3 regions of the Pseudomonas sp. SL4(2022) genome follow, and region 2 is predicted to be linked to each of the others. Evidence: riboswitches for the same ligand, from Rfam matches in the RefSeq annotation. Region 2 holds a riboswitch; each other region holds the start of a gene.
What was found. A riboswitch is a leader RNA that binds a small molecule or an ion and turns the genes downstream of it on or off. The one in region 2 is predicted to bind cobalamin.
Positions count from the first base shown of each region.

Region 1: it holds a riboswitch for cobalamin, as region 2 does, so the genes downstream of both, OU997_RS04515 (TonB-dependent receptor) here and OU997_RS12195 (energy-coupling factor ABC transporter permease) in region 2, are expected to answer to the same signal.
Region 3: it holds a riboswitch for cobalamin, as region 2 does, so the genes downstream of both, OU997_RS08490 (TonB-dependent receptor) here and OU997_RS12195 (energy-coupling factor ABC transporter permease) in region 2, are expected to answer to the same signal.

Region 1 is NZ_CP113060.1:972,651-980,625, reverse strand. Features, by position in the region: gene OU997_RS04540 (substrate-binding periplasmic protein) at 1-394, shown strand, start outside; gene OU997_RS04535 (retropepsin-like aspartic protease family protein) at 411-1,058, shown strand; gene ribA (GTP cyclohydrolase II) at 1,176-1,796, shown strand; gene OU997_RS04525 (MFS transporter) at 1,793-2,209, shown strand; gene OU997_RS04520 (cobalamin-binding protein) at 2,209-3,006, shown strand; gene OU997_RS04515 (TonB-dependent receptor) at 3,044-4,951, opposite strand; cobalamin riboswitch at 5,049-5,262, opposite strand; gene dxs (1-deoxy-D-xylulose-5-phosphate synthase) at 5,329-7,224, opposite strand; gene OU997_RS04505 (carboxyl transferase domain-containing protein) at 7,355-7,975, opposite strand, start outside.
Region 2 is NZ_CP113060.1:2,582,983-2,590,957, forward strand. Features, by position in the region: gene OU997_RS12180 (hybrid sensor histidine kinase/response regulator) at 1-2,100, shown strand, start outside; gene OU997_RS12185 (TetR/AcrR family transcriptional regulator) at 2,375-3,028, shown strand; gene OU997_RS12190 (acyl-CoA dehydrogenase family protein) at 3,025-4,677, shown strand; cobalamin riboswitch at 5,062-5,266, shown strand; gene OU997_RS12195 (energy-coupling factor ABC transporter permease) at 5,321-6,001, shown strand; gene amn (AMP nucleosidase) at 6,121-7,593, shown strand; gene OU997_RS12205 (LysR substrate-binding domain-containing protein) at 7,590-7,975, opposite strand, start outside.
Region 3 is NZ_CP113060.1:1,761,033-1,769,007, reverse strand. Features, by position in the region: gene OU997_RS08510 (efflux RND transporter permease subunit) at 1-1,270, shown strand, start outside; gene OU997_RS08505 (FecCD family ABC transporter permease) at 1,327-2,346, opposite strand; gene OU997_RS08500 (ABC transporter substrate-binding protein) at 2,343-3,296, opposite strand; gene OU997_RS08495 (ABC transporter ATP-binding protein) at 3,293-4,063, opposite strand; gene OU997_RS08490 (TonB-dependent receptor) at 4,063-6,174, opposite strand; cobalamin riboswitch at 6,329-6,534, opposite strand; gene OU997_RS08485 ((2Fe-2S) ferredoxin domain-containing protein) at 6,597-7,313, opposite strand; gene OU997_RS08480 (cobalt-precorrin-6A reductase) at 7,538-7,975, opposite strand, start outside.

The DNA.
Region 1 (7,975 bases), 1.6 Mb from region 2:
GCTGCGTACGCAGGCCCGGCCGACCCTCGATACGCTGGATCAGTACCGGTTGATCTGGGTGCGTGGTTATGAATATCAGCGCTACCTGCCGAAGGTTGGCGAGTACCGCGAAGTCATACGGCGCGGCGGGATTCTCGGCATGTTGGATCAGCATCATGCTGATTTCTATATTGATGCTGTAACCGAGGTCGATGACGTACTGAGCACTGCGCGTGAGCCGGCCCGCTATTACGTCACGCATCTGACCAAGCTGCCGGTTTATCTGGGGTTCGCTGATAACGCTCGCGGCCGTGCGCTGGCTGAGCTGTTTGATAAGCGGATGACTGTGTTAATCAATAACGGCAGTTTGCGGCCGATTTTCCAGCGTTGGCAACAACCCTATCCGTTCAACTAACTGTGCGAGATGCGTCATGCATGCGTTGAAAATCCTGGCTCTGAGTGCCTCGCTGTTGACCGTCAACGTGGCTGTTGCGGTCACTCAGGTGCGCGTTGTTGGCTTGTTTCCGGGGGCTGCCGTATTAAACGTCGATGGTCAGCGCAAGCTGGTCAAGGTGGGTCAGGTTGGGCCCGGTGGTGTGCTGGTGGTCAGCGCTGACAGCCGCGGCGCCGTGTTGCGGGTTGATGGGGTCGAGCGCGCTTACAGTCTCAGTCGTGAATACAGCGAAGGCTTTGCCGAACCGACCAAAAAGCAGCTCAGCGTCGCCAAAGGTGTCGGTGGTCATTACTGGGTTGCCGGCTCGGTCAACAGTCACCCGATCCAGTTTATGGTCGACACCGGAGCCACCTCCGTGGCATTGAACGATGAGCATGCGCGTCGTCTCGGTATCGACTACCGCGCAGTGGGCATACCGCTGCAGGTAAGTACTGCCAGCGGTACTGCGCGTGGCTGGCGCGTGAGCCTGGATCGGGTCAAGGTTGGCGAGCTGGAGGTGTTGGGGGTTGAGGCCGTGGTGCTGGAGGGTGGCTCACCAAGTGAAGCGTTGCTGGGGATGAGCTTTCTCGGTCGGGTAGGCTGGAAGGTTGAGCAGGATGTGCTGGTGCTGGAGTCCAAGTACTAGCCAGTCGCGGTCGCGTGTTCGATTCTTATCATCAGAAATTCAGGCTGAGCGGCTGCCAGGGCCTGCTGTTACAATGCCGGCCACATTCTTTCTGCCATTTATCTTTAGGAGCATCCGGTGTCCGTCGTGTTTGTCGCCGCCTCCCAGCTGCCTACCCCCTTTGGCGTATTTACCATGCATGGCTTTCTTGAAGAGGCCACGGGCAAGGAGCATGTAGCCCTGACCTTTGGTGATGTGGCTGATGGTGCGCCTGTATTGGGGCGTTTGCATTCCGAATGCCTGACCGGTGATGCGCTGTTCAGTCTGCGTTGTGATTGTGGATTTCAGCTCGAGGCCGCGTTGCGTGCCATCGCCAGTGAAGGGCGGGGCGTTCTGCTCTATCTGCGCCAGGAAGGCCGGGGTATTGGCTTGCTGAACAAAATTCGTGCCTATGAGCTGCAGGACGGCGGTGCCGATACCGTCGAGGCGAATGAACGTCTGGGCTTTGGTGCCGATCAGCGTGATTACGCCATCTGCTTGCCGATGCTTGATCATCTGGGCATCAGCCAGCTCAAGCTGATGACCAATAACCCGCGCAAGGTCAAGGCGCTGGGCGATATGGGCATCAACGTGGCGACCCGCGTGCCACTGCAGATTGATCACAACCCGCACAACAGAAAATACCTGGCGACCAAAGCCGGCAAACTCGGGCACATGCTTGGCAGTTTGCATCAGGGTGAGGTTGAGGAAAGCCTGTGACGCGCGGCGAAGTGCGTCGGCGACTGGCGCTGGAGTGGTGGCGGCAACTGGCGGTGACCCTGGCCCCGCTGTTTGTCTTCAATCTGCTGTTTGGGGCCGGTCAACAGACAGGCTTGTTGACTATGCCGCTGTTTATCGCCGGTCTGGCCTCGATGTTTGTCAGCTTGCCGTTGTTCAGCGCCTATAAGCGTGCGCTGATCGCCACGGAAAAAAGCCTCGACGGTCCGGCTGAGCACGATGCCTGGCTGGAGCTGACGCGGGTGCGGCGTCTGGCCCTGCTGGGTGCGGCCTTACCGGCCTGGATCGCGGCGCTGGCGGTCTTTGCCGGGCTTGAGGCAATCCCGCTGATTCTGCTGGCGCTGTCCAGCATCGTGCTGCTGTACCTCTATCGCATTCCTCGCCAACTCGGCTGATGCGCGGCCTGCTGCTCTGTGTATTGCTGTCACTCACCTGGCCGGTGGCAGCCGCCCAACGGGTGGTTACCCTGGCGCCATCGCTGACCGAAATTGTTCTTGAGCTGGGGGCCGCAGATCGCTTGGTCGGCGTGCTCGATGGTGGGGCGCGGCCGGCAGCTATAAGCCATCTGCCCTCTGTCGGCCGCTTAGGTCAGCTGGAGTTGGAAAGTCTGTTGCAGGTGCAACCTGATCTGGTGCTGTTATGGCCCGACAGTATCAGTGCGACACAGCGTCAGCAGTTGCAGCGCATCGGTGTGCCCGTGTTGGTGGTCGAACCGCGCAAACTGGCTGAGCTGGCTGACCAGTTTGTTGACATTGCCGCGCGGGTCGACCGTGTCGAGCGGGGCCGGCATCTGCAGCAGCAATTCAACCAGGGCTTGCAGCGTTTGAGCCAGCGTTACCGGCGTGAGCGGCCGGTACGCCTGTTCTATCAGGTTTGGGATGTCCCGCTGTATACCATCGGCGGCCAGCAGATCATCAGCGACGCACTGGCGGTGTGTGGTGCCACCAATGTTTTTGCGGACCTGAGTCTGCCTGCTCCGCAGGTGAGTGTGGAGGCCGTGCTTGAACGCAACCCGGAGGTGATTCTGGCCAGTGTGCAGGCGCAACTGGATGCCTGGCGAGTATGGCCGGGACTGGCAGCGGTGGAGCGTCAACAACTGTGGCGTGTGCCGGACGATGGTCTGGAGCGGCCGAGCTTTCAGATGCTGGCCGCGATCGAAGCGCTGTGCGAGCGCCTGGCGAGCGCCCGCTAAACCATGGCCCTGAGCCTGCCCGCTCAGGGCCTGTCACTCAGAAGCGGTAGCCCAGGCTGAGCTTGACCTGCTCTTCGGCCGCCGGGTAGCTGCTGGCGCTGCTGGCAAAGACATCGTAGCGTTTGCCGGTGAGGTTATTCAGGCGCAATGTGCTGCTGAACTGTCTGTAGTTGTAGCTCAGCGCTGCATTGATCAGGGTATAGCCGCCGGCCTGCTGCTGATTGTTGGCATCGTCCCCTGAGTAATAGCGGCGCCCGGTGTACACGGCTTCCAGATACGTGTGCAGCCCTTGAATGATCCGGTAGTTGAGGTGCGCACTGGCCGTGTTGCGGGCCACCCATGGCACGCTGTTGCCCTGGAAGGAGCCTGCACGAAATTCCGCATCGGTAAAGCTGTATTGGCCGCCGATGCTCAGGCGCTCGCTCAATTGGCGCTCTGCCTCCAGTAGCAGTCCGTCACGGCGGGTTTTATCCAGATTGATATTGGCGCCGCGACCATTCCAGCTGTTGGGGTTGGCAATCAGTGCGTCGTAGAGCAGTTCGTCCTGCAAATCCAGTCGATACAGCGTTGCTTGATAGCGCTGCACGCCGTCTTGCCACTCGACGCCGCTTTCCCAGGACACACCGGTTTGCGGTTTGAGGAACTCGACCCCCGGCAGGACAAAGGCATTGTCGTCCACGTTGGCCCAGCGCAGCACGTCCTCACGCTTGAGAAACAGGCGCGTCTCTTGGTTGGCTTGCCAGTTCAGGCCGATGCTGGTGCTGTCTTCGCGATCCTTGTGCTGTTTGCGGCTCGCCTTGTTATGGTCGTCCGCTTCGCTGCTGCGGTAGCCGGCAGTAACCGTTACGCCGCGCCCAAGCCCCTGGCTTAACTGGCTATACCAGTCGCGCTGGGTCTGCTGGAAGTCGGTGCCCCAGGATGATTGGGCGTCACTGCTTATGTGGTCGTGGCCAAGTAGCCATTCTCCAGCGCCAAGGCTGTTGCCGTAGCGTGCACTCAACCTGGGGCTGATGCTTTCCGTGCGGGTGTCCTGGGTAAAGCGGCTGGGAGCGGCAAAGCTGCCAACGCTGTCCTGATCGCTGTGGCTGTAGTCGAGGTTGCTCGTCCAGGTGTCATCCAGTTGCTGTTCCAGGGCAAAACGATGAACCTGCGTCTTGCTGTCGTTCCAGGCCGTCGAGTCGCTTTGCTTGCGGTCTGCATGGCGCTGCGCCCTGCTCATGGCATTGGGGTACAGCAGTTCATCGTCGACCGTCTGGTACTCATACAGTGCATGGCCACTGTCATGGTCATGGCGCAGACGGGCGAAGGCGTTGCTGTAGCTGGCGTTGTTATGGTCGCGGTAGTTGTCGGCCGTACGCGACTCGCCGCTCAGGTAAGTCGAAAATCCACCGCCGAGTTGCTGGTAGATATGCCCGCGCAAGGCCTCCAGATCATGGCTGCCGCGACTGGCTTCGAGATAGCCCTCGTTGCGGCTTGGGGTGCGGGTAACGATGTTGATGACGCCGCCCACCGCCTGGTCGCCATACAGTACGGTGCCGGCGCCGCGGATGATCTCGATGCGTTCGATATTACCCAGTGGCACGCTGTTGAGGTCAGCGCCTGCCTGGCTGGGTTGGTTAAGGCGGCGACCATCCACCAGAATCAGGGTGTTGTTTACCGCATTTTCGCCAAAGCCACGCAGGCTGAAGGTGGCTCGGCTGCCATCGCCAATGGTGTCGCGGACTTGTATCCCCGCCTCAGCACGCAGCACATCGAGTAACGAGTGAGCGGCAGATTGCTCAATCTGTTGGCGGTCAATCACCCTGACGCTGGCCGGTGCCTGGGTTTGCAGGGGCGTGGCGCGGGTAATCACCAGCGGTTGGGCCTGATAGGGCGGGTTGGCTTCGTTGGCCAGGGTCAGGCCTGGGGCCAGTGTGACAGCCAGAGCAAGGCGAGATAATTTCACAGGAAATCCTCAAAAGATCGAACGACTTTTGAGGAGGGCAGGGGCAAGAACGGGCGCGCAAACGCTGCCTGAGCTTGACGGTGATGCCCTCCGCAACACCAGTCACATCCAGCAAGGCCGGTCTCCGGGCTCTCGACGTGCGCCGCCTCGCCTTCCCGGGATAACCCAGTGGCGTTGAGGTGACGTGCAGAACGACTCTGCGGTCGATTACCGTTGCGGGGGCAGCGCCGGGATGGTTCGTCAGAACGCACCGGCTTCCCGTTTAACGCCGCTTCACTGTAGAAGGGCGCACCTTGGCGGAAGTAAAACGCCGCGCACCTTAATGCGCGGTTGGATGAATTACAAGCAAGCCTGGCTCAGCCCTGGATGAGCGGTATTCATGCGCAAGGGCTGGCGAGGCGCGCGCGGATGGCGGCCTCGATGCCGGCGGCATCCAGCCCGCATTCGGCGAGCATCTGCGCTGGCTTGGCGTGTTCGACGTAGTAGTCCGGCAGCCCCAGGTGCAGCACCGGTTTGAGGATGCCAGCGTGGGCGAGGAACTCGCTGACGGCACTGCCAGCGCCGCCCATTACGCTGTTCTCTTCGAGGGTCACCAGCAGTTCGTGGCTGGCGGCCAGCTGGCGCACGAGCGCTTCATCCAGCGGTTTAACGAAGCGCATGTCGACCACTGTTGCATCCAGCACTTCGCCGACCTTGAGGGCTTCGGCCAGTTGTACGCCAAAGACCAACAGGGCGGTTTGCTTGCCGTGGCGGCGAACGATGCCCTTGCCGATTTCCAGCGGTTCCAGGCCCGGCTCGATGGCGGCATTCGGACCGCTGCCACGCGGATAGCGCACGGCGGCGGGGCCATTGAACAGGTGACCGGTGGTGAGCATGCGGCGCAGTTCGTTTTCATCGCTCGGTGTCATCACCAGCATGCCGGGGATGCAGCGTAGGTAGGAAATATCAAAGCTGCCGGCGTGGGTCGGGCCGTCTTCGCCGACCAGACCGGCGCGGTCGATGGCGAACAGCACGTCGAGGTGCTGCACGGCCACATCGTGAATCAGCTGGTCATAGGCGCGCTGCAGGAAGGTCGAGTAAATCGCCACCACCGGCTTGGCACCGTCGCAGGCCATGCCGGCGGCGAGGGTCACGGCATGCTGTTCGGCGATGGCGACGTCGAAATAGCGCTCGGGATAACGCTCACTGAACGCCACCAGATCCGAGCCTTCCTTCATCGCTGGCGTAATGCCAAGCAGGCGCGGGTCTGCAGCCGCCATGTCACACAGCCATTGGCCGAACACGCTGGAGTATTTCGGGCCGCTGGCTTGCTTGGGGGCGGCCGGCGCGTTGATCGGCTCCAGCTTGGTGATCGCGTGGTAGCCAATCGGGTCGGCCTCAGCCGGGGCGAAGCCCTTGCCCTTTTTGGTCACCACATGGAGGAACTGCGGGCCGTCGAGGTCGCGCATATTGCGCAGGGTGGCGAGCAGCGTGGGCAGGTCGTGGCCATCGATGGGGCCGACATAGTTCCAGCCCAGCTCTTCGAACAGGGTGCCGGGCACCAGCATACCTTTGGCGTGTTCTTCGACCTTGCGTGCGATTTCCCAGGCACCCGGCAGGTGCGAGAGGATTTTCTTGCTGCCCTCACGCATGTTCGAGTACGTGCGGCTGGAGATGATCTTGGCCAGGTAGTTGGACAGGCCGCCGACGTTCTTGGAAATCGACATGTCGTTGTCGTTGAGGATCACCAGCATGTTGGCACCCACGTCGCTGGCGTGGTTCAGCGCCTCGAAGGCCATGCCGGCGGTCATGGCGCCGTCACCGATCACCGCCACGGCCTTGCGCTTGCTGTTCTGCAGGCGGGCGGCGATGGCCATGCCCAGGGCGGCGCTGATGCTGGTGCTGGAGTGGCCGACGCCAAAGGTGTCGTACTCGCTTTCCGAACGGCGCGGGAAGGCGGCGATGCCGTCCTTCTGCCGTAGGCTGCCCATCTGCTCGCGGCGGCCGGTAAGGATCTTGTGCGGGTAGGCCTGATGGCCCACATCCCACACCAGGCGATCATCCGGGGTGTCGAAAACGTAATGCAGGGCCACGGTCAGCTCGATCACGCCGAGGCCCGCGCCGAAATGCCCGCCCGTCTGCCCGACCGTATACAACAGGTACTGGCGCAATTCGTCGGCCAGGGTTTCCAGCTCTGCTTCGCCCAGGCGGCGTAGCTCGTCCGGCGTATTGGCGCGGTCTAGAAGGGGCGTCAGCGGGCGCTCACGGGGAATCTCGTGGAAGGTCGTCGGCATCAGGCAGATCGTTATAGGTGCAAAAGATGCGGCAGTTTACCCGAAGCGCCGGAAACTGCCCAAACATGGTTCGGCCTAACACGCCTGAGCCTGGATGCATTCCACCTCTGCATCCAGACGCGACAGCGACCTACCAGGTATCGACCGAGCGCTTCTTGCCTGTGCGGGCAGCGGGTTGTGCTGTGGCATTAAGGCCGCGCAGTAGCCAGGCGCGGGTTTCCACAGGGTCGATCACTGCATCGATCTCCAGGAAACTGGCCATATTGATGCCCTTGCCGTTCTCGTAGGCCTTGGCCACCAGCTTGTCGAACAGCTGTTGGCGTGCCGCCGGTTCTTCGACGGCGGCCAGTTCCTTGGCAAACCCCAGGCGCACCGCACCTTCCAGGCCCATTGCACCGAATTCGGCACTGGGCCAGGCGATGGTGAACAGCGGCGAATGGAAGCTGCCGGCAGCCATGGCCTGAGCGCCGAGACCGTAGCCTTTGCGCAGCACTACGGTGAAAAACGGCACGGTCAGGCTGGCGGCGGCGACAAACATGCGCGAGACATGGCGCACCGTGGCCTGTTTCTCGGCCTCCGGGCCGACCATAAAGCCGGGGGTGTCGCACAGCGACAGCAATGGGATATCGAAGGCATCGCACAGCTGCATAAAACGTGCGGCCTTGTCGCCGGCGACTGCGTCGATGGCGCCGCCGAGGTGCGCGGGGTTGTTGGCCAGCAGGCCGAACGGCTTACCTTGGATGCGGATAAA
Region 2 (7,975 bases):
CTGCTGGAGTTGGCTTACCCGCCGCTCGACCATGTGCAGCTGTACCTGCCTGATGCGGCAGGCCGTTATCACTTGCGTCAGCACACCGGCGATGCCCTGCCGTTTTCCAGCCGCGAGATCAAACAGCACAACTACCTGTTCGAACTGCAACTGCCAGCAGGGCAGCCGCAGCGTGTCTTTCTGCGTCTGGAAAGCCAGGGCTCGATCCAGGCGCCGCTGACCCTCTGGGCGCCCAACGCCTACCTGGAAGAACAGCCAGCGCGTATCTATGTGCTGGGCATCATCTATGGCGTGCTGCTGGTGATGCTGATCTACAACCTGTTTATCTTTCTCAGCGTACGCGACACCAGCTACCTGTATTACATCCTGTATATCGCCTCGTTTGGCTTCTACCAGCTGTCGGTCAACGGTGCGGCGATCGAGTATTTCTGGCCCAACAGCCCCTGGTGGGCGAACGCCGCCACGCCGTTTCTGATTGGTGCGGCCGCGTTGTTTGGTTGCCAGTTCGCCCGCAGTTTTCTGCATACCGCCGAGCACAGCCCTTGGGTCGACCGCGCCTTGTTGCTGATGATGGGGTCTGGTGTGTTGGTGATGACCCTGGCGCTGACGGCCAGTTATGCCTTGTCATTGCGTTTGGCCACCTACCTGGCGCTGGGCTTTACCGTGGTGATCTTCAGTGCCGGCATCCTTGCCTGGATGCGCGGCATGCGCGTGGCGCGTTACTTCATCATTGCCTGGACCGCCTTTCTGGCCGGAGGGGTGATCAACACCCTGATGGTACTGGGCTACCTGCCGAACATGTTTCTCACCATGTACGCCAGCCAGATTGGCTCGGCGCTTGAGGTCGGTCTGCTCTCACTGGCCCTGGCCGACCGCATCAATGCGATGAAGGAGGAGCGCACGCGCATCCTCCAGGAGGCCGGGCTCAAGCTTGAAGCCTTCAACCAGGAACTGGCCAACAGCAACCGCCTCAAGGATGAGTTCCTCGCCACCGTCACCCACGAGTTGCGCACGCCGATGAACGGGGTGATTGGTTCGCTGGAGTTGATGCAGATGCTGGAGATCGACGGTGAGCTGGCGCATTACCAACGCACCGCTGCGAGCTCGGCCCGCGACATGATGCGTATGGTCAATGACATCCTCGCCCTCACCGAATTGCAGGCCGGGCGTTTGTACCCACGCCGTGAGCCGTTCAGCCTGCGCGGCCTGTTTGACAGCCTGCGTGCGCAGTACGCGCCGCGCGCTGAAGAGAAGGGCCTGCGCTTTGTCCTGGAGCTGGATGACAGCTTGCCCGACACCCTTGAAGGCGACGCCAGCAAAGTGCTGCAGGCACTTAATTGTCTGCTGGATAACGCCATCAAGTTCACGCCGCACGGTGAGGTGCGGGTGCGCGTCTCGCGGCGCGGGGTGGCCAACGAGAGCCTGCCATTGCGTATCGAGGTGATCGACACCGGTGTCGGCTTCAGCGTGCCGGCCGAGGGTAAGCTCTATCAACGTTTCCAGCAGCTCGATGGCTCGATGACCCGCGAATATGGCGGTCTGGGTATCGGCCTGGCGATCTGCCGGCAGCTGGTTGATCTGCTTGGTGGCGATCTCACTCATGAGTCGCATCCGGGGCAGGGCAGCTGCTTCCGCCTGGATCTGCCGCTGGCTTTGCCGGTCCAGGTGGCTGCTCCGGCACCGCGGCCACCACGGAGTAAGGGCCTGGCGCTGCGGCAGCCGGAGCAATGTACGGTACTGATCGTCGAAGACAACGCGATCAACCAACTGGTAACTCGCGGCATGCTGCTCAAGCTCGGTTATCAGGTGCGCACTGCCGATAATGGTGCTGAGGCCCTTGAGGTGCTGCGTAACGAAACCATTGACGCGGTGCTGCTGGATTGCCAGATGCCGGTGATGGACGGTTTTGCCACCTGTCGGGCGCTGCGCAACCTGCCCGGCTGCCAGTTGCTGCCGGTGTTGGCGATTACCGCCCACAGCCACAGCGGCGACCGCGAACGCTGCCTGGCTGCTGGCATGAGCGATTACCTGGCCAAGCCGGTGAAGTTCGAGCAGTTGCGCAGCCTGCTGCATGACTGGGTGCTCTGCCGCGAGGCCTGATCTTGCGCTCTGCTGCGCGTCGGCCCTACTGCGTTAAAAGCAGGCTCGGATGCGAGCCCAGTCCGCTTGATTCGCTGCGCTTACCCTATGGGCCAGCCATTGGCTGTTACTAACGTAGCGCCTTGTAGGGCTCTAGCTCGCGAGGTCGTAAATTTATTATTGAGTTGAATGCGCCAGCAGCTGGCCAATATGCCCGCTGTTGTGCCCGGAATCGCCCTTTAGCCAAACTCTGAATCCTGATTCACTTGCGCAATAGTGAATCAGGATTCAGATCATGGCTTACCGTACCACTGCACTGCGTGTCGACCGCGATCAGGCGCTGCGCGAGCGCATCATCAACGCCGCCCTGGCGCGGGTCGCCGACGGCGGCTTTGCCGCACTGACCATGCAGGCGTTGGCTGACGATGTCGGCATTGCCACCGGTAGCCTGTACCGCCATGTGCAGAACAAGGGCGAGCTGGCGGCGGAAGTTTTTGCCGTGGCCAGTCAACGTGAGGTCGATGCCCTGGCGGCCACCGTGCGCGGGCCGGGCAGCCCGGTGCAGCGCCTGGCCGATGGGCTGGAGCGGTTTGCTGCGCGGGCTTGGGGCAGTCGCCAGTTGGCCTTCGCTTTGATTGCCGAGCCGGTGGATCCGCAGGTGGATGAACAACGCTTGTTCTACCGCGAAGCCTATGCCGATCTGTTCGTCGAATTGCTGCAGGAGGGCGTCGGTCAAGGCGTGTTCCGTGTGCAGCCAATCAACCTGGCCGCTGCCTGCCTGGTCGGCGCCATTGCCGAAGCCCTGGTCGGTCCGTTATCGCCGCCCGCCCGTGCGGCCCGCGAAGCCGGTTATCCCGCCCCCAGTCTGGCCGAAGTCAGCCAGGCCCTGATCACCTTTTGTCTACGCGCCGTGGGCGCCCCATTGCCCGAAGAGGAGCCTCAGCCATGAACGCCAGTCAACACGCCGAAACCCATGAAGTGTTCAACCAGGTGCCACCGTTGGATGGTGCCAACCTGTACCGCGTTGACCTGCCGCTGCAGGAGTGGAGCAAGCGCTTCGGCGGCGGTTGGGCCGAGCAGCGCCTGGATGTGTATGGCGCGCTGGCCGGTGGTGAGCTGATGGCCGCTGGTTTTCTCGCCAACGAGAACAAGCCGGTGTTCAAGAGTCACGACCGCTATGGTCACCGTGCGGACCTGGTGGAGTTTCACCCGGCCTATCACCAGCTGATGAGCGCCGCCATTGAACACGGCCTGCCGTCCATGCCCTGGACCGATCCGCGCGCTGGTGCCCAGGTGGCGCGCGCTGCCATGAGCTATCTGCACAGCCAGGCCGAAGCTGGCAGCGGCTGTCCGCTGACCATGACCTTCGCCAGCGTGCCGGCGCTCAAGCTGCAGGCCGATGTGGCCGAGAAGTGGTTGCCGAAAATCCTCGCCACGCAATACGACCCGCGCAACCTGCCGATCGAGCAGAAAACCGGTGCGACCATCGGCATGGCCATGACCGAGAAGCAGGGCGGCACCGATGTGCGCGCCAACACCACCCGTGCCTACCCGGTGGGTTTGGGTGGTCCCGGTCAAGCTTATGAACTGGTCGGCCACAAGTGGTTCTGCTCGGCGCCGATGTGCGATGCCTTCCTGACTTTGGCGTATACCGCCAAGGGTCTGACCTGCTTTCTGCTGCCGCGCCATCGCCCGGATGGCTCGCGCAACGAGTTCTATATCCAGCGCTTGAAAAATAAGCTGGGTAACTGGTCCAACGCCTCCAGTGAGGTGGAATTCCGCGGTGCCCTGGCCTGGATGGTCGGCGAAGAAGGCCGGGGTGTGCCGACCATTATCGAAATGGTCGCGCTGACCCGTTTCGACTGCATGATCGGCTCCAGCGCCCTGATGCGTCAGGCCCTGACCCAGGCCGCGCACCATTGTGCGCACCGCCAAGTCGGTGGCCGCGTGCTGAGCGAGCAGCCGCTGATGCAAAACGTCCTCGCCGACCTGGCCCTGGAAAGCGAAGCCGCGCTGGCGCTGACCCTGCGCATGGGCAAGGCGCTGGATAACCCGCATGACGAGCAGGAAGACAAGTTCGCCCGCCTGGTCACCGCCGTGGGCAAGTACTGGATCTGCAAGCGTGCGCCCGCCATGATCAACGAGGCTGCCGAATGCATGGGCGGCGCCGGGTATGTCGAGGACACCATCCTGCCGCGCCTGTACCGCGAAGCACCGGTCAACTCCACCTGGGAAGGTTCGGGTAACGTGCAGTGCCTGGACGTGCTGCGCGCGCTGTCTAAGGAACCGGGCGTACTCGACGCGCTGTTTGCCGAGTTGGGCAATGGCCATGGTGATGCCCGCCTCAACGCCCATATCGAAAAACTCCAGGTGGACTTCCGCGACACTGCCGACATCCAATACCGCGCCCGGCAACTGACCGAAGACGTGGCCCTGGCCCTGCAAGCCAAACTGCTGCTGGAAGCCGGCAATGCCGTGGTGAGCGATGCCTTTATCGCCAGCCGCCTGGGCGGTCAGGGTGGGCGGGTCTACGGCACTCTGCCGCGTGGGGTGAATGTCGAGGCGCTGGTGGCGCGCAGTACACCGCACCTGATCTGAGCACCGACTTGCGATCTGCTGCGTGCAGGTCCTCAGCGTTAAAAACAGACTCGGCGGCCGCGTGCGGCTAACGCGCGCCGAAGGGCGAGTGAAACGCGTAATGCTCGTGTACAAAAGTACACCCGTGTGCGAGCTCCGTCCGCTTGATTCGCTGCGCTCACCCTAAGGGCCAGCCGTTGGCTGTTACTTTGCTGCGCTGCGTTTCTTGTCTGTTTTGAGCCGCTGTTGGCTGTTGCTAACGTAACGCCTTGCAGGACTCTGGCCCACTAGATCGTAAGCCGGCTCTGAGGCGTTTGCTTTGCCGGTATGCGCGGACTGACTTCTTGAACGTTTCACCTTGAGCCCGGCCTCTGCGCCGGGCTCTGTCATTTCTCACGGCCGCCGGGTAAGGTGGCCGCCGATGGTTCCAGCTCGTGTGATGCGACTGGATGAAAAGGGAACAGGGTGAAGCGCACGTCGCCAATGCCCTGGCTGCCCCCGCAACTGTAAACGGCGAGCGACGCCCGGATGCCACTGACCGCAAGGTTGGGAAGGCGGGTGGAGTATCAAGCCGTGAGCCAGGAGACCTGCCATCGAAGCCGGGCGTTTATGCCCATTCCCTCAATCCGGATCATCGCGCGGTGGGCGCGGTACAGGAATCTCAATGCACATCGAACCAGAAGTCGTTACTGGCGCCAAAATCTTTCTTAGTTATGCCACCGCTGCAGGTGCCTTTGGCCTCTGTGCCAAGCTTGCGCTCGACAGCGTGCGCAACAATGGCGGCGCTGCCGCCCTGGCATTACGCAGCGTGCTGACCACTGCCCTGGTGTTCTGTTTCTTCGAAGTATTTCCGCACCACGCGGTCGGGGTTTCCGAGGTGCATCTGATCCTCGGTTCGACCCTGCTGCTGCTGTTCGGCGCAGGTGCCGCGGCGATGGGGCTGGCGTTCGGCCTGTTGCTGCAAGGGCTGCTGTTCGCTCAATTTGACTTGCCGCAGTACGGCATGAACGTTACGACGCTGCTGGTGCCGCTGTGGGCGATCAGCCTGCTGGCCAAGCGCATCATCGCGCCGGGTACCGCCTATGTGGACCTTTCCTACAAGCAGGCACTGGCGCTGTCGACGGCCTATCAGGGTGGCATTGTCGCCTGGGTCGGCTTCTGGGCGTTCTACGGGAATGGTTTCTCCGGCGAGAACCTGGCCGCCGTGGGCAGTTTCGGCCTGGCCTATATGAGCGTCATTCTGATCGAGCCACTGGTCGATCTGGGTGTGCTGGCTGCCGCCAAGGCGCTGTCCGCTTATAGCCGTGGGCCGCTGTTCAACGTGCGTCTGCATCAGGCTGCCTGAGGCTGACGCCAGACCCGGCGGCTGCCGCCGGGTGGGTGTCCACGGGTGATCTTGCGCTATCCCAAGCGCGGCGGATCAGGGCAAGATAGAGCCTGTCCGATCAGCCAGGAAGATGCCTTGTGAGCCTTTGTTCCGATGACTTCGTTGTCGCCACCACCGCCGAAGAGGCGGTGGACCGCCTCGCCGCGCTGCACCAGCAGGCCACCCGCGCGCTCAGTCAGGCGCTCAAGCGTTACCTGAAAGAGCGCAGCAAACCCGACTCTGCGCAGCAGTGTCAGTTCCGCTACCCCGAATTACGTCTGACCTACCTGTGTCAGGGCGAAGTGCCGACGACCGTGCGCGCCTATGCCAAGGTGCAAGTGCCGGGCACCTACAGCGTCACCGTGACCCATCCCGCGGCGTTCCGCAAATACCTGCTGGAGCAGCTGCGCCCCTTGATGAGCGACTTCACCGTGCGCGTGGAAGTCGGCATCAGCCAGCAGAACATTCCGTATCCGTACGTGGTCGAGCAGGGCGATGAGCTGGCCGGCTCCGGGGTCACCGCCGCCGAGCTGGCGCGCGTATTCCCCAGCACCGACCTGTCCGCCGCCACCGATGGCACCGCCGACGGCCTGTATGACTGGGAAAACACCGACCCGCTGCCGCTGGCGCTGTTCGATGCGGCGCGGGTGGATTTCTCCCTGCGCCGTCTGGTGCATTACACCGGCAGCGACTGGCGGCATGTGCAGCCGTGGATTTTGCTGACCAACTACCACCGTTACGTTGACCAGTTCATTCGCCATGGTCTGGATATGCTGGTGGGCGAATCGCGCTTCACGCGCATGGTGCTGCCGGGCAATGTGGTGATCGAGCGCGGCATGGCCGAAGGCGAGATGCAGGCCATCATCGAGAACGTCATCTGGCACCGTTATCAGATGCCGGCCTATCACCTGCAAACAGACGATGGCCACGGTATCACCCTGGTCAACATTGGCGTCGGCCCGTCCAACGCGAAGAACATCACCGACCATTTGGCCGTGCTGCGCCCGCATTGCTGGCTGATGATTGGCCACTGTGGTGGCCTGCGTCAGTCGCAGACCATCGGTGACTACGTGCTGGCTCACGCCTACATGCGCCGCGACGGCATCCTTGATCGCGTATTGCCGCCGCATATCCCGCTACCCGCGCTGGCCGAGGTGCAGCAGGCGTTGCAGGAAGCGGCCAAGCTGGTGACCGGTGAAGAGGGCGATGAGCTGAAGAAGCGCCTGCGTACCGGCACCGTGCTGACCTATGACGACCGCAACTGGGAGCTGCGCTGGGCCCAGGAGCGGCCGTTGATCAACCTCTCCCGTGCCGTGGCGGTGGACATGGAAAGCGGCACCATCGCCGCGCAAGGTTATCGCCTGCGGGTGCCCTACGGCACGCTGCTGTGCGTGTCGGACAAACCGCTGCACAGCGAGATCAAGCTGCCCGGTGCGGCCGGTGCCTTCTACGAGCGCGCGGTGACCCAGCACCTGCACATCGGCATCACCGCGCTGGAACTGATGCGCAGCCAGCTCAACTCGCTGCACTCACGCAAGCTGCGCAGCTTTGATGAGCCGCCGTTCCGCTAATCTGCGCTGTGGCTCAGAGCCTGCTGCAGCCAGATGCAGAAACTGCGAGTCAGTGGGTCGCTTTCGCTGTCGCGGTGCACCAGCCAGGCCCAGTTGGGGCCGCGCACCGTCTGTTCCACCAACGGTTGCAGCAGGCCGTTACGCCGTACCTGGTCAGCCAGCAACTGGCTGACCAGGGCGATGCCCAGGCCCTGGCTGGCGGCATCCAGCAGCAGGCCGGGGTCGGAGAAGTTCAGCCCGTGACTCTGCTGGCCCACGTCCATGCCACCTTGAACCGCCCAATGGCTCCAGTCCATTTCCCGTTCGCCATGCAAGGTGGTGCGTTCGCTGTGCGCCGTTGCCCATAAAGCCGGGTGGCAGGCCGGGTAGAGCCGATCTTCCA
Region 3 (7,975 bases), 820 kb from region 2:
GGGCGCGCTGCGCTTTATCCTCACCTACGCACCGCAGAAGCAATACCCCAACTATGCCCAGTTGCTGGTACGTACCGATGAGCTGGCGCGCATCGAACCGCTGATCAACCAGCTTGAACAGCATGTGGCTGAGCAATACCCGCAGATCAAACCCAAGTTCAAGCAACTGATGCTTGGCCCCGGCAACGACAGCAAGATCGAAGCGCGCTTCAGCGGCCCCGACCCCGAGGTGCTGCGCCAGCTGGGCAGTGAAGCCATCCGCCGCATACGCCAAGACCCGGTCGCCAACGCCGTTACGCACGACTGGCACGAGCGCACCAAGCTGATCCGTCCGCAATTTGCCGAGGCCCGCGCACGCGAGCTGGGGGTGGATAAAAGCGAGCTGGATGACCTGCTGCGCATGAGCTTCTCGGGCATGAATGTGGGCCTGTACCGCGAAGGCACGCAGCTGTTGCCGATCATCGCGCGCACACCGGATAACGAGCGCCTGAATGCCGACAGCCTCAACGACCTGCAAGTGTGGAGCAACACCAGCGGCGGTTACCTGCCGATTGAGCAGGTGCTGCTGGGCTTTACCACCGAATGGGAAGACCCGCTGATCATGCGTTTGAACCGCAAACGCACGCTCACGGTACAAGCCGACCCAGCGCTGCTCAGTGGCGAAACTGCCGCTCAACTGTTCGGCCGCATCCGTCCGGAGATCGAAGCCATTCCCCTGCCGGAAGGCTACAGCCTGGAATGGGGTGGCGAATACGAAAGCTCCCGCGACGCTCAAGGTGCGGTGTTTGGCAGCCTGCCGCTGGGCTTTCTGGCGATGTTTATGATCACCATTTTGCTGTTTGACTCGTTCAAGCGCGCCACGGTGATCTGGCTGACGGTGCCCTTGGCGATGATCGGCGTGACCCTGGGCTTTTTAATCACCGGCATTCCCTTTGGCTTTATGGCCTTGTTGGGCCTGCTCAGCCTAAGCGGCATGCTGGTGAAGAACGGCATTGTCCTGGTCGATGAAATCCAGCTGCAACTGGCCAGCGGCAAGGATGCCCTGCAAGCGGTTGAAGAAGCCTCCATCAGCCGCGTGCGCCCGGTGTCCATGGCCGCCCTGACCACCATTCTGGGCATGAGCCCGCTGCTCGCCGATGCCTTCTTCCAGAGCATGGCCGTGGTGATCATGTTCGGCCTGGGCTTCGCCACCCTGCTGACCCTGGTGGTGCTGCCGGTGCTGTATTGCCTGTTCTACGGGATCAAGGTGCAGAACACAGCGGCCGCCTGAGACGCTTGGGCGATGACATGGCTAAGGTGGACAAGGCGCAGCCTGTCCACCCAGGCTCAGCGCCGACGCAGTAAAAGCACGAAAAACACCCCGCCAATCGCCGCCGTGGCGATGCCAATGGGCAGGTCCTGCGGGGCCAGCAGGGTGCGCGCGGCGACATCCACCCAGACCAGAAACAGCGCGCCAAGCAGCGCACTGACCGGCAGCAGGCGACGATGCTCAGCGCCCACCAGAAAGCGCGCGACATGCGGCAGGATCAGCCCGACGAAACCGATGGCACCGCTCAGCGACACCAGCACCCCGGTCAGCAGCGAAGCGCAGACAAACACCAGCAAACGCACCCGGCGCGGTTCCAGCCCCAGGCTGACCGCGCTGTGTTCACCGGCCATCAGCGCATTCAGCGCCCGCGCCAGACCGAGCAACAGCAGCAAGGCCAGCATCAAGCACAACGCCGGCAGCCAGAGCAGTTCCCAGCGCGCCAGACCAAGGCCGCCGAGCATCCAGAAGATCACCGAACTGGCGGCATGGTGATCACCGAGAAACAGCAGCAGGTTGCTTGCCGCCATCATCACAAACGACACCGCCACCCCGGCCAGCAGCAGGCGGTCGCTCTCCAACCGGCCACCGCGACTGGCAATCGCCAGCACCAGCAGCATGCTCACCAGCGCGCCGACAAAGGCCGCCAGCGGCAGGCTGAGCAGGCCGATAAATTCCCCCAGGTACAGCACCACAATCACCGCACCGAACGCCGCACCGGAACTGACCCCAAGCAGATGTGGATCGGCCAGCGGGTTGCGCGTCACCGCCTGCAGCGCCGTGCCGACCAGCGCCAGCCCGGCCCCCACCAGCGCACCGAGCACCACCCGTGGCGCACGGATCAGCCAGACGATGCTGTCCTGAGCGCTGCTCACCGCCTGCGCCGGCTGCAGGTCGAACAGGCGCTGACCCAAAATCTCCAGCACACGCGGCAAGGGCACTGGCGCGGCGCCAAAGCCCAATGACGCCGCGCAGGACAGGCCCAGCGCCAAGGCCAGCACCAGCAGCAACAAACGGTAAGCGTGCGGGCTGCGAATCATCGGGCAAAGGCCTGCGGGTGCAGCGCCGCGGCCAGGGTTTCGATGGCGGCGGCGTTTTCCAGGCTCGGTGTCACCGCCAGGTACGGCAGCACCACAAAGCGCTGTTCACGGATCGCCGTCAGCCCCTGCAAGGCCGGATGCTGTAGGAGGAAATCACGCTTCTGCGCCGCGCTGCGCTCGCCGTAATCGACGATCAGAATCACCTCGGGGTCGCTGCTGATTACCGCTTCCCAGCCGACGCGCACCCAGCTCGCGGCCAGCCCGTCCATCACATTGCGCCCCCCCGCCGCCTCGATCAAAGCCTGGGGCATGGCCAAACGGCCGGCGGTAAACGGGCTTTCCTCGCCGCTGTCGTAGAGAAATACCCGTGGCGCCGGACCGCTGTCGGCCAGGCGGGCACGCACCGCCGCCACCCGTTGCTGCATGCCCAGCACCAGCGCCTCGGCGCGCGGCTCTACGGCAAAGATGCGGCCGAGGTTGTGCAGGTCGGTGTAGACATCCTCCAGGCTGGCTACCCGGCGTGGCATGACATGAGCGCAGGACTCGCTCAGCTCGTACACCGGAATGCCGAACCGCGCCAGGCTGGCCGGGGTGACTTCACCGCCGACGCGCATGCCGTAGTTCCAGCCGGCGAAGAAGAAATCCGCCTCGGCGTTGAGCAGGTTTTCCAGTGACGGGTGCCGCGCCGCGAGCTCGGGCAAATCGGCCAGCTGCGCCATCAGCGTGGGGTTGGGGGTTTTCCAGGCGCTGATGCCGCTGTAGCCGACCATCCGCGATTTCAGCCCGAGGGCCAGCAGCATGCCGGTCAGGTTGATGTCCTGACTGACGGCGCGCTGCGGCGGCTGCTCGATGGTCAGCTGACGGTCGCAGCTGGTGACGGTAACCGCCTGGGCGGGCAGGGTCGCGCCCAGCAACGGCAGGCACAAGGCGTAAGGCAGAAAACGCTTCATGGATTGATCCAGGTAATACGCGGGTGCCCCGCGAGGGGATGACGGTCGACCAGCGCCTGCACGCCATACACCTCGGCCAGCAGCGCTTGCGTCAGCACTTCGGTTGGAGTGCCGCTGGCCACCACGCGGCCGTGGTCGAGCACATACAGGCGGTCGCAGAAGGCCGCCGCCAAATTGAGGTCGTGGAAGCTGGCCAGGGTTGCCAGGCCGAGGGTTTTGATCAGCCGCAACAGTTCCAGCTGATAACGCGGATCAAGGTGGTTGGTCGGCTCGTCGAGGATCAGCAGCGTCGGCTGCTGCACCAGGGCGCGGGCCAGTAGCACGCGCTGCTTCTCGCCGCCGGAGAGATGAGCGAAGGCCTGGCACTTGTGCTCAGTCAAACCGACCCGCGCCAGGGCCTGCTCGACCAGAGCGTGATCGGCCTGATCATCACCATCGAACAGGCCCTTGTGCGGCGTGCGGCCCATGGCGGCGACTTCGGCCACGGTGAGGCCGAAGTCCTGGGGAAACTCCTGCAACACCACCGCCACCCGCTGCGCGCACCAGCGCGGCGAGCGGCTCCACAGCGCTTCGCCGTCCAGCTCCACCGAGCCTTGATCGGGCCGCTGAAAGCGGTAGGCGCAGCGCAGCAGGCTGGTCTTGCCGCTGCCATTGGGGCCGAGCAGGCCGACCAGCTGACCGTCGCCCACCGCCAGCTCGATGCCGTCGAGCAAGGCCTGCTCACCGTTGGGCGACCAGGCCAGCTCGCTGATCTGCAAGCGCGCCATCAGAAACGGTAATCGGCAGTGACGAACAACGAACGCGGTGCGCCCAGGTACCACTGCTGGCCATCGCTGCTGCCGCTGGTGGCGTACTGGCGGTCGAACAGGTTGTTCAACTCCAGGCCCAGACGCACATCCGCCTGCACCTGCCAGCCGACAGTGGCATCGACCACGGTGTAGCTCGGCAGCGTCACGCTGTTCGCCGTGTCGGCGTAGCGCGCATCGACATAACGTGCGCCGACCCCGGCATCCACCTGCTCACTCAGCGCCTTGCTCAGCCACAGGTTGGCGGTGCGCCGTGGCACGTTGGTCGGCCGATTACCGCTGCGGTCACCCCCGGCCTCCGTGAAGTCGTCGTACTCGGCACGCACCCACGCGGCGTTGGCCGAGACCTGCCAACCCTGGCCCAGCGCCAGCTCCAGGGTGGCTTCCAGGCCGTCGGAAGACTGCTGGCCGATTTGTTCGGTCGGCGCGGTCGGGGTGGCGCGGCTGAGCAGCTTCTCCTTGACGATGTGGTAAGCGGCCAACGTCCATTCGCCCTGGCCATTCCAGAACGCCTGCTTAAGGCCGATTTCGGTCTGCTTGGCCTCGCTCAGGTCGAACTGCTGCTGCGTCGGATTGAGCGTCAGCAGGTTGCTCACGCCTTCGGTGCTGGTGGCGTACTGGCCGTACAGCGACAGCTCGGGCGTGACCTCGAAGACCAACCCGGCACGCCAGTTGTCGCCCGTCAGGCTGCGGTCGGCGCTGCTGTCGTTCAGCAGGTTGTCGCGCTGGATATGCAGCTGATCGCGGCGCACACCGCTGACCAGCGACAGGCGTTCGGTCAGCTGAGTGCGGTTCTCGGCGAACAGCGAGAACTGCCGCGCCAGGTTGCGTTCGCGCGGCCCATACCCCAGCGGATCGGTGCTCTGGTACTGACCGCCACCGCTGCCGGCGAGCGGCACGCTGTCCGTGAAGCTGCTGGCAAAGTCGTGCTGGCGGGCGAAGTGGATGCGGTTGTAATCCACGCCCACCACGCTGCGGCTCTCCAGGCCGAACAGGGCGTGCTCCAGGGTGAAGGTCTGGCGGTCGCCGACCTGCTCCTGGGTGTGCTTGATCTCGTAGAAATCGCTGCGCTTGACCTGATCACCCGGCTGCCAGCGATAGGACTCGGCATTACGCCAGTAACGCTGGGTCTTGATGTAGTAGAGCTGGTTGCTGGCGCTCAGGGCATCGTTGATGCGCCAGTCACTGACCAGTCGGGTGATCTGGTCGTTGTAGCGAACCTCGGCGTTATCAACGTTGTAATTACGCTCGCGCAGGCGCTCGCGGTACTGGCCGGCGACCAGCGGCGTGCCCAGGTAGCGCTGCGGGTCCTGATCGCCGTGATCATGAGACAGGGTAAAGCTCAGCGCATCGCTGGCATCCCAACGCAAGGCGGCGCTCAGCGCCTGGCTCTGCGACTCACCGTCATCGACCCAACCGTTGCTGGCCAGCTGATTGAGGTTGAGGCGGTAGCTCAGTGCATCGCTCAGCGAGCCGCCGCTGTCCAGCGCAGCCTGGCGGCGGTCGTCGCTGCCGTAGCCGAGGCGCAGCTGGTTGCTGATGGCGCCGCTGAACGGCTTTTTCGGCACCACGTTGATCACCGCGCCGGTCGCGCCTTCACCGTAGAGCACCGAGGCCGGGCCGCGTAGCACGTCAACGCGCGCCACCGACCAGGTGTCGACCGGGAAGGTCACGGTGCCGGCCCCGACATACTGACGGGTGCCGTCATACAGCTGCATGGTCGCACTGTGCCCGGTAAAGCCACGCGCCGACAGCGCGGTGCCGCCATTGCCAGGGCTGCCGATGCTGCTGATGCCAGGGGTGCGGGTGACCGCGTCCTGCACGCTGAGGTTGTTACGCCCGCGCACCTGCGCGCCGCTCAGGCTGCTGGTGCTGGCCGGGGTTTGCAGGGCGCTCAGGCCCAGGCGCGAACCGCTGCTGGTGGGCGTATGCAGATCGCTTTCGCCCTCCGCAGCAGCCTTGGCCTGAACGGTCGTGGCCGGCAAATTGACCGGGGGCTCGCCCGCCACAGCCGTACCGGCCAGGCACAGGGCAAGGGAAACAGAGAGTTGAGACAGGGGATAGCGCGCCATGATGCTTCCATCGCAAAAGGGATAGGCACGGCAATCCCGATGGAAACGCGCAACAGCAAAACACGGGCGCACAGGCACCCACGATCGGCGTCAACGCCCGCCCACCGCGGGTTGCCAAACAGTTGGGAGTTGCCGCTGCATCACGGGCAGCGCACAACATCCCTAAGAATCAGGCCGGTCTCCGGGCTTACGAGGGTCATGAAGCCATCGCCTTCCCATGCAGAAACTGCACAGTGGCATCGTGATGACGTCGCTCGCTTACCGTTGCGGGGGCAGCGTCGGACTGGCCCAAAGGGCGCACCGACTTCCCGTTTAACCTCACGCGCGGCGGCGTGAGACACCTGAAACGGCGCGGATATGACCATTCAGGCCGATCCGCGTCAAGTTTTTAGCTGTTGCCGAATGGCTCTACAGCAGTCTTCTCAGCCCTTATCAATGCGCAGCTCGGGCACGGCGCGGCCGGCCACCAGGCGCTCATCGACCAGGCGGATCAGCTCGGCTTCATCGCGCACGCGGAACCACTCACCGGCCGGATAGAGACTGGCGGTCGGGCCCAGATCGCAGGGGAACTGGCACTGCGTACGGGTGATATGCACCCCGCCCTCGCACTCCAGTTTGCCGGCGGCCTTGAGCCGTTGGCGCAGGTTTTTCCACAGGTCCAGCGCACCGCGCCGGGTGCAGCGCGGGCCGTTGCACAGCAGCAGGCGCTGCGCGTGCGGCGGAATCTGCGACCAGGCGTGATGCCCCGGCACGGCGGCCACCCCCACACAGGGCAGGTGCAGCTCGGGACGCTCGATCAGCGCGCAGGCAGCCTCCACCGGCAGGCCTTCAGCCTGGCCAATGGCGCTGGCGACAAACAGCTGCTCAGGGTTGGCCTGCTGGCACAGTTCGCTGCGCAGCCAATCGAGGTGCGGGCTGCTGCTTTGCGGCTCCAGGTCGATCACCAGCAACGGCCGCTCAGCCTCGGCCACGCGCTGCCAAAGCGACGCATAGCCCGCGCTGGTATCGACGATATCGGCCAGCGCCGCTTCCCCGCGTAGCTCAACCAGACGGCGGCGCAGCAGCTCGGCAAACGAGCCCTCGGCCAGGTCGGGGCCGACAAACAGAATGCGGGCGTAAGGGGAAACGGGCGTGGTCATGGCGGCCTCCAAAGCGGGGCGGCAGTCTAACAGGCGCTGTTTTCCGTTGGGCAACCCAGCCGCCCCGTAGGGTGGTTAGGCGCATAGAACAGGTCGTGAGCCAGCTGCATTGCCCGATGCGCCGAAACCCACCGTGGCAGACTCAGCCGCTATTCGATGGGTGACGCGCTGCGCAGGACTCAGTCGCTGTCCGCCTGACCGTCGATTGGCAGCGCTAACCCATCCTACGACAGCGCCTCGGCCAGCGCTTCAAGGCTGACAAACTCGCGATCCACCGCTGGCAACTCGGGCCGACGCAGCAGCAATACCGGCAAACCCAACTCCCGCGCCACCTGCAGTTTCGGCTCGGTGGACTGGCTGCCGCTGTTCTTGCTGATCAGCACATCGGTGCCTAAACGAGCAAATAACGCACGCTCCTCATCCAGCGCAAACGGCCCGCGCGCGCCGATAATCTCCGCACGCGGCACGCCTTGCTGGGCCGTCAGGCAGCGCACGGTCCAGTGCTGATGCGGGGGAATCTCATGCAGGTGTTCCAGCGGCTCGCGACCGAGGGTAAACAGCGGGTGCTGAAAGCTTTGCAGCGCCGCAACCAGCCCGGCCCAGTCGTCCACTTCGCGCCAATCATCACCCTCGCCGGCCTGCCAGCCGGGGCGGCGCAGCGC